4 regions of the Pedobacter folensis genome follow, and region 1 is predicted to be linked to each of the others. Evidence: riboswitches for the same ligand, from Rfam matches in the RefSeq annotation. Region 1 holds a riboswitch; each other region holds the start of a gene.
The links. A riboswitch is a leader RNA that binds a small molecule or an ion and turns the genes downstream of it on or off. The one in region 1 is predicted to bind S-adenosylmethionine.
Positions count from the first base shown of each region.

Region 2: it holds a riboswitch for S-adenosylmethionine, as region 1 does, so the genes downstream of both, AC04QZ_RS15325 (redoxin domain-containing protein) here and AC04QZ_RS04620 (SusC/RagA family TonB-linked outer membrane protein) in region 1, are expected to answer to the same signal.
Region 3: it holds a riboswitch for S-adenosylmethionine, as region 1 does, so the genes downstream of both, AC04QZ_RS02475 (O-acetylhomoserine aminocarboxypropyltransferase/cysteine synthase family protein) here and AC04QZ_RS04620 (SusC/RagA family TonB-linked outer membrane protein) in region 1, are expected to answer to the same signal.
Region 4: it holds a riboswitch for S-adenosylmethionine, as region 1 does, so the genes downstream of both, metH (methionine synthase) here and AC04QZ_RS04620 (SusC/RagA family TonB-linked outer membrane protein) in region 1, are expected to answer to the same signal.

Region 1 covers NZ_JBWJIF010000001.1:1,151,800-1,154,949, reverse strand. The annotation lists gene AC04QZ_RS04625 (peroxiredoxin family protein) at 1-776, opposite strand, end outside; SAM riboswitch class I at 913-1,019, shown strand; gene AC04QZ_RS04620 (SusC/RagA family TonB-linked outer membrane protein) at 1,345-3,150, shown strand, end outside.
Region 2 covers NZ_JBWJIF010000003.1:163,955-167,104, reverse strand. The annotation lists gene AC04QZ_RS15330 (SusC/RagA family TonB-linked outer membrane protein) at 1-274, opposite strand, end outside; gene AC04QZ_RS15325 (redoxin domain-containing protein) at 718-1,845, opposite strand; SAM riboswitch class I at 2,089-2,188, opposite strand; tRNA gene AC04QZ_RS15320 (tRNA-Ala) at 2,408-2,484, opposite strand; gene AC04QZ_RS15315 (hypothetical protein) at 2,567-2,773, opposite strand; gene AC04QZ_RS15310 (CatA-like O-acetyltransferase) at 2,845-3,150, opposite strand, start outside.
Region 3 covers NZ_JBWJIF010000001.1:623,620-626,769, forward strand. The annotation lists gene AC04QZ_RS02470 (homoserine O-acetyltransferase family protein) at 1-422, opposite strand, end outside; gene AC04QZ_RS02475 (O-acetylhomoserine aminocarboxypropyltransferase/cysteine synthase family protein) at 451-1,782, opposite strand; SAM riboswitch class I at 2,047-2,157, opposite strand; gene AC04QZ_RS02480 (hypothetical protein) at 2,368-3,150, shown strand, end outside.
Region 4 covers NZ_JBWJIF010000002.1:922,501-925,650, reverse strand. The annotation lists gene metH (methionine synthase) at 1-1,838, opposite strand, end outside; SAM riboswitch class I at 1,960-2,064, opposite strand; gene AC04QZ_RS12560 (Bax inhibitor-1/YccA family protein) at 2,181-2,936, opposite strand; gene AC04QZ_RS12555 (hypothetical protein) at 2,975-3,150, opposite strand, start outside.

The DNA of each region.
Region 1 (3,150 bases):
AGATAAGTAAGTTTGTAAGGATCGGGTAGGGCTGCATCTTTGTTTTTGGTTCCGGTAAAAGGCTGACTTCCCCTTGCACCTAAAATTTCGCCTGTTAACGAACCATCTGCCTGGAAAGTTCCTTTGTAATAGGCAGGAGAGGAGCCAATGAAGCTCGAAAGTTGAAATTCATTTCCTTCTACAACACCTTCCAGGTAACGCGAATCGCCGGTCACCCGTAAAAAAGTACCTGTTAGTTTGTTTCCCGTCTGTTTAAATAAACCTACTGTTTTTTCCGCTTTGCCATTGGGAGATTTAAAAACCACATCATAACTGCCGGAATAATCTGCTGTTGCAGGTTTAGCTGTCGTTTTGAAACGGTAATTTTTTCGCTCGGCAACAATCACCAAAGCTTTACCTGTATTATCCTGTTTCCTTAATGTACCGGTTAACTGGTCGCCGTCTATGGCAAAGGCGAGTTCGTTATCAAACTGGTCCAGTTTAACGAAAAGTGAATCGGATGTTTGTTTAATCAGACCACCCTCAAAACGCTCTTCGGCATTACGAAAATATAATTTCTGCTGTCCGCTTTTTTCACTGATCTCGAAGTTGAAAGGGATTTCTAATCCTTCCTTTACTTTAGCTATCCCGCGCCAGCTACCAAGGGCAACAAAAGTTTTTTGTTTTTTCTCCTGAAGTTTTTTCGCCTGGTTATTTGCTAATGTAGTATGTTCCTGTGCATAGGTAAAGGTGGTTGATATGGCCAATAGGGCTGTTAATAGGGATTTGAGTTTCATTGGGATGTGTTTAATCGACTAAATTAGTCGACAAATATAGGGATGTAATTGCCAAAGAAAAAATATTTGAATAAAAATCTATAAAAACTATAGGATAAATGGAATTAATTATACCTTTGCCCCAGTTATTTTAAAATACTTATCAAGAAAGGCGGAGGGAATGGCCCTGTGAAGCCTTAGCAACCATCTAATTTTTAGAAATGGTGCTAATTCCATCCCGGATGAATCTGGGGTAGTTAAGTCAGTTGTTTGCGTTATCCTTATAAGAATTATATGGAGCACTTCTGATTTAAGGGGTGCTTTTTTTTTGCCCTGAATGCGTTCTTGAGATTAAATTATGCATTAAATAAAATCATTCAAATGAAAAAGACAGACGAGCTGAAATCCATTGATGTAAACCCTAACGCAGGCTTCCGAATGCGTGGAGTCTGTTAAAATTGCTCCGTTTTAACAGGCTTTTTTAGACTAACCAATCCTTATTTGCTTTAAAAACAAACACGTTTTAGTCGTGGTGAAATGGTTTTGCCCAAAATTATTATCCCTTTTAACTAATTATTAACTACACAATATGTTTAAAAATTTAAAATCAATAGCGTTTATCTTGCTGCTCCTCATCGCGCAAAAGCTTTCCGCTCAGGATGCGAAGGTTACCGGAACGGTAAAGTCGGCAGATGGTGAAACACTCCCTGGTGTTTCCGTTTTAATAAAAGAAACTAAACAAGCCACGATTTCTGATGCAAAGGGCGCTTTCTCTATCAATGCACCAGATAAAGGTACCCTGTTGTTTTCTTACATCGGTTTTAAGAGCCAGGAAATACAGATCAATAAAAATGCCGGCCCGATTTCAGTCATTCTCCAGTCGAGCGATAATGCGCTGGATGAAGTAGTGGTTACGGCCCTGGGTATTTCAAGACAGAAGAAATCGCTCGGTTATGCGGTTCAGGAATTGAAAGGACAGGATTTGGCTGAAGCTAAAGAATCCAACCTGGTAAATGCACTCGCCGGAAAAATAGCCGGTGTAAGGGTAACCAATAGCCAGGGGAGTATGGGTTCATCACGGGTAGTCATCAGAGGTGAAACCTCTATTGCCGGAAATAACCAGCCTTTATTTGTGGTTGACGGAATTCCGGTAGACAATTCTCAGTTAAATTCGGCTGGGGCAAGAGATTATGCAAATACCATTTCGGATATCAATCCCGAAGATATAGAATCAATAAGTGTGTTAAAAGGACCAAATGCCGCGGCACTATATGGTTCGAGGGCTGCAGCAGGGGTTATCCTCATTAAAACCAAAACCGGTAAATCGAAAAAAGGATTGGGAATTGAGGTCAATTCAAATGCCGTTTTAGAAACGTTACTCACCCTTCCCGTTTATCAAAATGCCTTTGGTCAGGGTTCAGAAGGTCAGTTCAGTTATGTAGATGGTGCAGGTAAAGGCCTTAATGATGGAGTAGACGAAAGCTGGGGACCAAAATTGGATGGCAGATTAATTCCACAATTTTATTCGAAAGGAGTGGCGGTTCCATTTGTAGCACACCCTGATAATGTGCGCGACTTCTTTCAAACCGGATATTCATTAAACAATGGCGTATCGGTTGCAGATGCAGGTGAAAAGTACGACTATCGGATATCATACAACAACTTAAAACAGGTGGGTATTGTGCCTAACTCCGGACAGGGCAAAAATTCATTTGTGCTGAATACTACCTTAAAAATAACCCCTAAATTAAGTTTAACAGCGAACGCAAACTACAGCAGACTTAACTCTGATAACTTACCTGGAACGGGTGGTTCAAGATCAACCAGTACCATGTTGCAGTTTACCTGGTTTGGTCGTCAGGTTGATATTAACCAATTGAAAAATTATTTGGATGAAAATGGAAAAACGTTTAACTGGAACAACAGCTATTACAGCAATCCATATTGGGTAGCTTACGAGAATACCGTATCGCAAAACCGTAACCGTATTATTGGAAGTGTTGCACTGAATTATAAAATTATTGACGGACTTGATTTCAATTTCAGAACCGGAACAGATTATTACAATGATAGGCGTAAAGTGAGGATTGCTTATGGTACGAACGGCACGCCTTTTGGCTCGTACACGGAAAGTGCTTTCACCGTGAATGAGAACAATACCGATGCGACCTTAAATTTTAACAAACAGTTAAATGACGATTTTAGTCTCGAATTGCTGGGAGGAGGTAACATTCGCAGGCAATATATTGAACAGAATGATCAAAGTGCACCAAAACTGGCCATTGCAGGACTTTATACCCTTAAAAACTCCCGCGATCCATTGGTTTCATCAAATAATCTTTCAAAGCTAAAATCTTATAGTGTTTATGCATCAGGGCAGATTGGCTTCAGAAAT
Region 2 (3,150 bases), on a different contig from region 1:
TTGCCTTACGGTCACCAATATTCTCCCTTAGCGTTACAAAACCGAGGTAGCTAAACTCAATTGTTTTTGCCGAAGATGGAGCAACGATGGAAAACCTCCCGTCTGCATCAGTTTGCGTGGCAATTTTACTGCCCGCTATTCTTACAGAAACAGCAGGAATGGGCAGCCCGTCTGCCACAGCTATTACCTTTCCTGTAATAACTTTGGTTTGTGCCCTGGCATTAAAGACTGCAAAAAGGCACAGTATAATAAGCGAAAATAACTTTCGTTTCATTTATGATGGTTTTAGTTAATGAATGTTGATGCCAGGTCCCAATTCATGGCAGATATTGAAATTTTACCCACAGCGATTTCATTGCTAACAGAAAAACTGCCTAGCCTTAAATCAACACAATGCTTTAAGAAGAAAAATGGGGTAATTTGGGAGAATAGGATAGTTTAAGCAGTAATACAATCGTTTACGGCTAAGGGACATCCATTTAATTGACGAACTAATTTTTTAGGATATTTTCATTATATTTGTTTGAGTGGTTAAACATTAAGTCGCATTATTGGTCACATACCGTGATAAATCACTTGATTCAGGGGCGGCCTCAATCGCCCCTGTTATTATTTATCTGGTAACCTTTTATACACTTTGCATAAAAGGGCAGCTGTCTTTTTTCTCTTATTATTTCTAAAACTTATTAATTAATTTTTATTGAACCGTATTCTTATCTATTTACTTTTAGCCTCCAGAAGCGACGCCAGTTTTTCTTTCAATGCTTCTCCACGAAGTCCTTTTGCGATAATCTTTCCATCTGGATCAATTAAAAAGTTTGCCGGGATAGATCTGATTCCATATTGTTTTGCTACCGCATTGTCCCAAAATTTTAGGTCAGAAACATGTGTCCATGTTAACTGGTCATCGGCAATGGCTTTTAACCAGGCCTCTTTTTTCCCAGGCTGATCTAAAGAAACACCCAATATGGTAAACCCTTTATCTTTATACTGATTATAGGCTGCTACTACATTAGGATTCTCCTGTCTGCAAGGTCCGCACCATGAAGCCCAAAAATCAACCAGAACATATTTTCCTTTAAAATCAGATAATTTTACCGGTTTATCGTTTACATCATTTTGTGTAAAATCGATTGCCTGAAGTCCAATTTTGGTTTTCTTTACTGCGTTGAAGTAAATTGAAACATCTTTACCAGCTTTACTTTCTTTTACCGTCCCATCTAAACCAGCATAAACCTGTTCGGCTTCTGCCTGTACGGTTTCACTGGTGGCAATCTGCTGAATTGCGTTTAAGCTTATGTAAGATTTAGGGTTTTTCCTTGCAAAATCAAGGTATATCGGTTCCAGCGCCTTACTTGCTGCTTCATAACGTTTATAAATCGAATCGGTTAGTGCCTTATTTTTTTTTTGTTCAGGACTAAGTTTACCAAATTCGCCGCTTATGGCTGCAAGTTTATCCTGTACAGGTTTGGTCAGTGCTTTTAACTTATCATTATCGGCATTTACTTTCGATCCGGTAATTGAAGCATTTTTTAAAGAATCTGCGGTGGCGAGTTTAAGGGTACCTGTTTCGAGATAAAAGGACAATACATCCCTTTTTCCGTTTTTTTCAACTGGTTTTCTATAAAGCGATGCCCTAACCGGATCGGCTACATGGCCAGAAAAGGAGAATGATCCATTTTTTAATTCTGTAGAATCGGTAAGCGATTGTCCGTTCTGAGCATAACTGAGGTATACTTTTTCGGGGGCTGATGATTTTTTCAGGGTTCCCTCAATAGAGAACGGTTTCTGTGCCATTGCTGCAACCGGAAGGATACTAATGGCAATTAGTAGTGATTTTTTCATGGTTTTTGGTTTTATGGGTTCTTTTTATAAAATAATTAAGTTCAAAGTTGAAACATCATGTAAGCCCAACTACCTGATAATACGCTCGAAATAGTTGTTGCCTTTCAGCTGGAAGATATCAGGTTTCATCCCGGCAAAAACTTTGTTCGGGAGTGGTATCGTCAGCGCTGGTGTTTAAATAAATGTTCATTTTTTAATCTTTAAAATTTACCACAGGCTCATTCAGATTCTTTAGCGAAATCTTTCTTATCTTTCCTTGGTTAGAGGAAGGATTTAGCACCTTATTTGGCAACAGGTTGCTAAGACATCACAGGGCCTTTCCCTCAGTCTTTCTGGATAAGTCTGCAAAATTATTCCTTGCAGGAGCAAATATATATAATTCCTATAGATTTTGTAGTCTTTTTATTTAAAGTCTAAAAAAAGTGGTTATACCTGTAAAAACGCTCATGAAAATTGCATATCTATGACTGTTGATGTAACAAACTTGGTGGATATTTAAGCTGCTATGCAAGGGAAGAAACCCTTTAAATGATAAAGGCCACCTTACAGGTAGCCTTTAATGTGGTGGAGAATATCGGATTCGAACCGATCACCTCTTCACTGCCAGCGAAGCGCTCTAGCCAAATGAGCTAATCCCCCAATTTTAAATTTTCAAGCTTCCTGCCCGAGCAGCAAAAATAGCAAATACTTTCTCGAATGCAAATGATAATTCATTTTTTAATTAATCTTTAGGTTTAAAAGCAAGCAAGGCCATTAAACAGATTACCGCAAACACCGATTGCATAGGATAATTGATGAACAGAAAAAGTACAAATGTGGCAATAAGCAACAGCACAAAAAACATAATGGCCTTAAAAACGGTATCCATATAACACATGGCTACAACAGCCAAAAGGTAAAAAGGAATAATAACGGCAGCTATAAACATCGCCGAAAATAAATTCCTAATATTAACCGAACATTAAATATGCTTTAGGTTTAATTGCTTAAAGTTTTGAATTAAATATATTCGTTAACTTCTTTTTTGTTTAACAGCTCCTGATAACAATCTACAAATTGGGCCACGTTATAGCCATCCATCAAGGCATGGTTTACGTGTATGGAAACCGACATTATTTTTCTCCCGTTTTCATCTCTAACTTTACCAAAAGATATTTTAGGGCAGCTATCCTGATAAGCATAATTGCGGGCATGTGATAAAGAAGTGAAATTTAACCAGGGTAGTGCCGAATAGTGGATTACATTTTCGCCTGATGAGGAAGGGATTAAACCTTTGCTGGCCTGCACCTTTTCAATCTCTTTATT
Region 3 (3,150 bases), 530 kb from region 1:
TGCTGACCACCTAACGAACCACCGATTAATAATTTTATATAATCAATACCTAAATGCGATGCCAATAACTGGTGTGCCGATACTAAATCGCGGATGGTAAACTGAGGAAATGAAAGATAATAAGGCAAACCTGTTACGGGATTGGTACTTAATGGGTTCGAGCTACCATAATGCGAACCTAAAACATTGGCACAAACGATATAATGCTCTTCCGGATTGAACAATGAGTTTTGACCGAATAAACCTTCCCACCATTCAAAAACATCAGCATTGGCGGTAAGTGCATGGCAAACCCAAATCACATTATCTTTATTTGCATTTAATTTGCCATAAGTTTGATAAGCAATCTGCAGGTTACGGATTTTTTTTCCGCTCTCTAATTTGAACTGTTTATTATAGTGATATGTTGATGTTGTACTCATTGTTTTGTTGTATTCGGAATATTAACGGTTAGGCTTGTAAATGCGCTGTTGGAGCGGTAGCTTTAATGGTGGCGAACGCTTGTTCGAAATCGGCTTTAATATCATCAATATGCTCAATGCCGACTGAAACCCTTAAGGCATTTGGTTTAACACCCGCTGCCAATTGTTCTGTTTCGCTTAATTGCTGGTGTGTTGTGGCTGAAGGCTGAATGATCAATGTTTTGGCATCACCTACATTGGCCAGATGCGATACCAGTTTTAAGTTATCAATTACCTGTGTTGCGTTTTCTTTGCTTCCGGCCAACTCGAACGATAATACTGCCCCAAAACCATTGCTTAAATATTTTTTAGCCAGGTTGTTGTATTTGCTGCTGGCCAAACCAGGGTATTGAACTTCTTTAACCAATGGATGGTTTTCTAACCAGGTGGCTAATTCTAATGCATTATCTACATGGCGCTGAACGCGGAGCGATAAAGTTTCTAATCCTTGTAATAAAAGAAAAGAATTGAAAGGGGATAAGGCCGGTCCAAGATCTCTTAATCCTTCTACACGGGCCCGGATAATAAACTGGATATTGCCGAATGGTCCGCCGATGCCAAAAACATCGCTAAAAACCAAACCATGATAACCTTCCGAAGGCTCAGAGAATTGTGGGAATTTTCCATTGCCCCAGTTGTAATTTCCACCATCAACGATTACACCGCCAATACTGGTACCGTGGCCACCAATCCATTTCGTTGCCGATTCGACCACGATATTGGCGCCATGCTCTAAGGGTTTAAACAAATAACCACCTGCGCCGAAAGTATTATCGACCACCAATGGCAGATCATATTTTTTTGCAATGGCCGCAATTTTTTCGAAATCAGGAACACTAAACGCCGGATTGCCAATGGTTTCTAAAAAGATCGCTTTGGTTTTATCGGTAATTTTGTTTTCAAATTCTTCAGGCACATCCGGATTTGCAAAATCGACATGTATACCCAAACGTTTGAAAGCTACTTTAAATTGATTATAAGTTCCACCGTAAATGTGAGATGAAGAAACGATACTGTCTCCAGCTTCCAATATGTTGTTTAAGGCTATAAATTGAGCGGCTTGTCCTGAGGCTACGGCCAAAGCAGCTACACCACCTTCTAAAGCCGCAATACGTTTTTCGAAAACATCGTTGGTTGGATTCATGATCCGGGTATAGATATTTCCAAACTCTTTTAAAGCAAATAAATTAGCCCCATGTTCGGCATTTTTAAAGCCGTAAGAAGTGGTTTGATAAATAGGAACCGCTCTTGATCCAGTTGTAGGATCTATTTCCTGACCAGCGTGTAATTGTAAAGTTTCAAATTTATATGATGTTGACATAATTTCTATTTTTTTTTTGGTGTGATTTAGATAGGTGGAAATTAGGGTAATCCTAAAACCTAACAGGGCGTATCCCGATTTCGCGGGACCTTCCAATTTGAAAGAAACAAAAAAGGAAGATTTTTAAATTACTGTATGCAACAGCACATACAAGTAATCGCACGCATCTCGCAACAAATAAAAGAAATAGAAGTCCGTTCTACCTTTTTAAGGTTAGCACTGGGTTCGCTTAGCGATTGAAGATTTAATGTTTTCATCAGTTCTAATTTATATCTCCAAATAACACCATGTTATCCGGTCAGGAATTGGCACCTTCTCTTTCTGAGGGTTGCCAGTGGGTCATCGAGCCAGTCTCTCGCCACTTCTTTATAAATCAACCTGTGAAGATTGACTTTTATTTAGCTTTCTGCCAAATAATATTCCAAATGTCTGAATTTAATTTTAATCCACAAAATAAAATTTCGAAATTACATTAACGCACTGAAAATGAATGGTGTATTTTTATGGTGTGATGACAATGCGAAACTTTTAATAAGAAATTAACGCTTAAAATTCTAAGTTTGTGTTACCTATCTAAATTTAATCATGATGAAAAATACAAAAGCCCTATGTTTAGGCCTGCTCTTTACTGTAATAGGTTTAAGCAGCGCAAACGCCCAATTCGGAGGTTTAAAAGACAAACTGTTAAAAGTAGGCACTGCTCAGGGTGCTAAAGCCTTAGGGGTAGACAAGTTTTTAAAACAGCCCGCTGCCATTACCACCAGCTTTGAAGATGTAAACAGAGAAGGCGAAAAGCTACCTGATTTCATTAATTCATTAAATTTAAAGGCCCAGCCATTATATTTATTGCCTAAAAACCCAGAGGGTGGTTTTGTACTTTGCGAAGGTTTATACGAAATGACCAATAAAAGTTATTGTTTAAAAGCCGGAACTTTTGCGCCATCAAAAGGCGATGGTTATATGTTTGCACCAGTTTTAGGTCCGAAGGAAGAAATTGTGGTTTCTATTCTGAAAAGCGCTGAGAAACATCCTGATGTAGACCAACATGATATCCAGGCTTTACTCTGGACGATCATTGCCAGAACAAAATTTGCCGATTTTAATGGACAAGTTAAAGTAACTGCCATTAAATTATTAACACCAAAACAACTTACCCAATTAGAAGGTGGTGCATTAGGCATTTTACCCTTCGATGTAATGGAAAAGGCCAAAGATCAATTGCCTGCAGGTGTGAGGGCCGTTTTTGAAGCAGAAAATAATATCCGCCAGTTAGTCGCTTCTGGAAATTATACCTACGCAGATATGGAAAAATATGCGATTATAGCGGGTATGGCGCCACCAAGAAGCGATGTGCCAAGTGGTATCTGG
Region 4 (3,150 bases), on a different contig from region 1:
TCTTCTACCCTTTCTAACAATTCGGGTGGAATTTCCTGATAAACCTCCAACATTCCGGCGTTCACAATCCCCATATCTAAACCAGCCTGGATGGCGTGATAAAGAAATGCAGAGTGCATCGCTTCGCGAACGGTATTATTTCCCCTGAAAGAGAAAGAAATGTTAGAAACCCCTCCGCTCACTTTAGCATGAGGCAGGTTTTCTTTGATCCAACGGGTGGCATTTATAAAATCGACGGCATAATTGTTATGCTCTTCGAGTCCTGTTGCTACGGTTAAGATGTTCGGATCGAAAATAATATCTTCTGCCGGGAAACCAATTTCGTTTACCAGGATATCGTAACTTCTTTTACAGATTTCTTTCCTGCGCTCATAATTATCGGCCTGACCTTGCTCATCAAAAGCCATAACTACCACTGCAGCGCCATATTGCATAATTTTGCGGGCGCTTTCGCGGAATTTATCTTCACCCTCTTTTAATGAGATGGAGTTTACGATTCCTTTTCCCTGCAAACATTTTAAGCCATTTTCGATAACCGACCATTTAGATGAATCGACCATGATTGGCAATTTGGCAATATCCGGTTCAGAAGCAATGAGGTTTAAAAACTTAGTCATCGCGGCTTCTGAATCCAACATCCCTTCATCCATGTTCACATCAATTACCTGCGCACCGCCTTCAACCTGCTGCAAAGCAACAGCCAGTGCAGCTTCGTAATCGCCACCCAAAATCAGTTTAGAGAATTTAGGAGATCCTGTAATATTGGTTCTTTCACCAATATTCACGAAAATGCTTTCCGGAGTAATGGTTACAGGCTCCAATCCGCTTAAACGCATGTAAGGCTCCAATACCGGGATTTTGCGGGGTTCCGCTTTCCTTGCATTTTTCGCAATACAGCCAATATGCTCTGGTGTAGTACCACAACAGCCTCCCACGATGTTCACAAAACCTGATGCAATAAAGTCATCAACCAAATGTGCCGTTTCGTGCGGTTGTTCATCATAAGCACCAAATTCGTTTGGTAAACCTGCATTTGGATAGGCCGAAACATAACAGCCTGCTTTTGCAGCGAGTTCCTCGATATGCGGACGCATTTCTTTAGCACCCAAAGCACAGTTAAAACCAATACTTAATGGTTTTGCATGCATGACAGAGTTTAAGAAAGCTTCGGCAGTTTGACCTGAAAGTGTCCTTCCGGAGGCATCGGTAATGGTGCCGGAAATCATGATCTCCAGTTTACGGCCAATTACCTCTTCATATTTTTTAATGGCTACAATGGCCACTTTAGCATTTAAAGTATCGAAAATGGTTTCGATTAATAATACATCCGAACCACCATCAACCAAACCACGTACCTGCTCGTAATAAGCGGCTTCCAGCTCATCAAAATAAACCGCCCTAAAACCAGGGTCGTTTACATTAGGCGACATGGAAAGGGTACGGTTTGTTGGGCCTATAGCACCAGCCACAAAACATTTACGGTCTGGATTTGCAGCCATGAACTCGTTTACGGCTTCTTTTGCCACTCGCGCGCCTTCGAAACTCATTTCGTAAGAAAGGTCTTCCATCTGGTAATCGGCCATGGAAATGCGCTGTGTACTAAACGTGTTGGTTTCGATAATATCGGCACCAGACGCCAGGTACTCCAGGTGTATTGTTTTAATAATATCCGGACGTGTGATGTTGAGCAAATCGTTATTGCCTTTTACATCACAGGGATGGTTTTTAAATCGCTCCCCTCTAAAATCTTCTTCGGTTAAGGTATATCGCTGAATCATGGTACCCATTGCACCATCAATCACCAAAATACGTTTTTCTAATTCTTCTCTTATACCCATTTGTTGTGTAAAATGTGGGATGGAAAATGGCAAATGGCAAGACATATCATACATCTTCCATTATACATTATTACATCCTAAAAGGCTTATTTAAAAAGTTGGTACGTGAATCGTAATCCTAAACTTATCTGTTTCCGCTATTTGCAGAATAGAATTTAGCACCTTGTATGGTTACAGGTTGCTAAGACTTCGTTGGGTCTAATCCCTCCGTCTTTCTTAATAAGCATACAAAAATGCAACAAAGCAACATCAATTCCAAAAATTATCGCTTCGCTACCAAATAAAATTACAAAGGCCACGCAAAACTGCGCAGCCTTAAGAATATTGTTCTGTTATTTAGGTTTATCTTCTGTTACCGAAAATGCGTAACAGCGACAAAAACAAGTTGATAAAAGTGATATAAAGCGACAACGCACCCATAATTGCTAGCTTTTTGCTCTCATTTACACCTAAAGTGTTTCCGTTTTCATCTAATCCTTCACCAATTCTTTTAAGCTCCTGAACTTTGTACGCAGTTAATGCAGTAAAAATCGCCACTCCGATAAAACCCATAATGTAACCCAATGTTGAGCTACCTAAAAACATATTGATTATGCTGATGATCACCAAACCAATTACACCTGCAAATAATATAGGGCCAAATTTACTTAGATCGGTATCTGTGGTATATCCCATTATTGCCATTACCGCAAATATCGCAGCAGCCGCAGCAAAACTAATTACAACTGATGGCAAGGAGTAAGTTAACAAGATAAAGCTGAGCATTACTCCTGTTAATATAGAATAAAGCAAAAACACACCAATTAATGCCTGATAAGACATTCTTTGCATACCAGCACCCATTAAGAATACTAACCCTAGAGGAGCAAATATTGCGATGTACCCTAAAACGGTAAAGCCGCCCTTACCTGTTTGTGGGTTATAGGATAAAAGATAATCCAATACCGCCGGTGTACTGGCGATAAAATAAGCTGCAACTGTAGAAACAGCTAGTGCGACGAACATCCATAAGAAAACATTTCCGAAGAAACGTTTAGATGCAGATTTTTCCTGTACAAAAACACTGTTGTCCTGATATTGATAATTTTGTTGTTCCATTTTAAATTTTGTGTATTTAACTATATAAAAATAAATATTTAGTTTAATCTTTTTGTCAGCAGTTCTTCAACTTTTTTAAAGAACTGTAAAGGTTTTAAGGTGCGCCATGGCAGGTTGTCAAAAGCACCACCAAAGTTAATGTAATAATCGATGTTATTGTCGCGAAACTCGGTAATAACGTGTTGCTGAAAATTTACGCCCACAATCCAGCCGT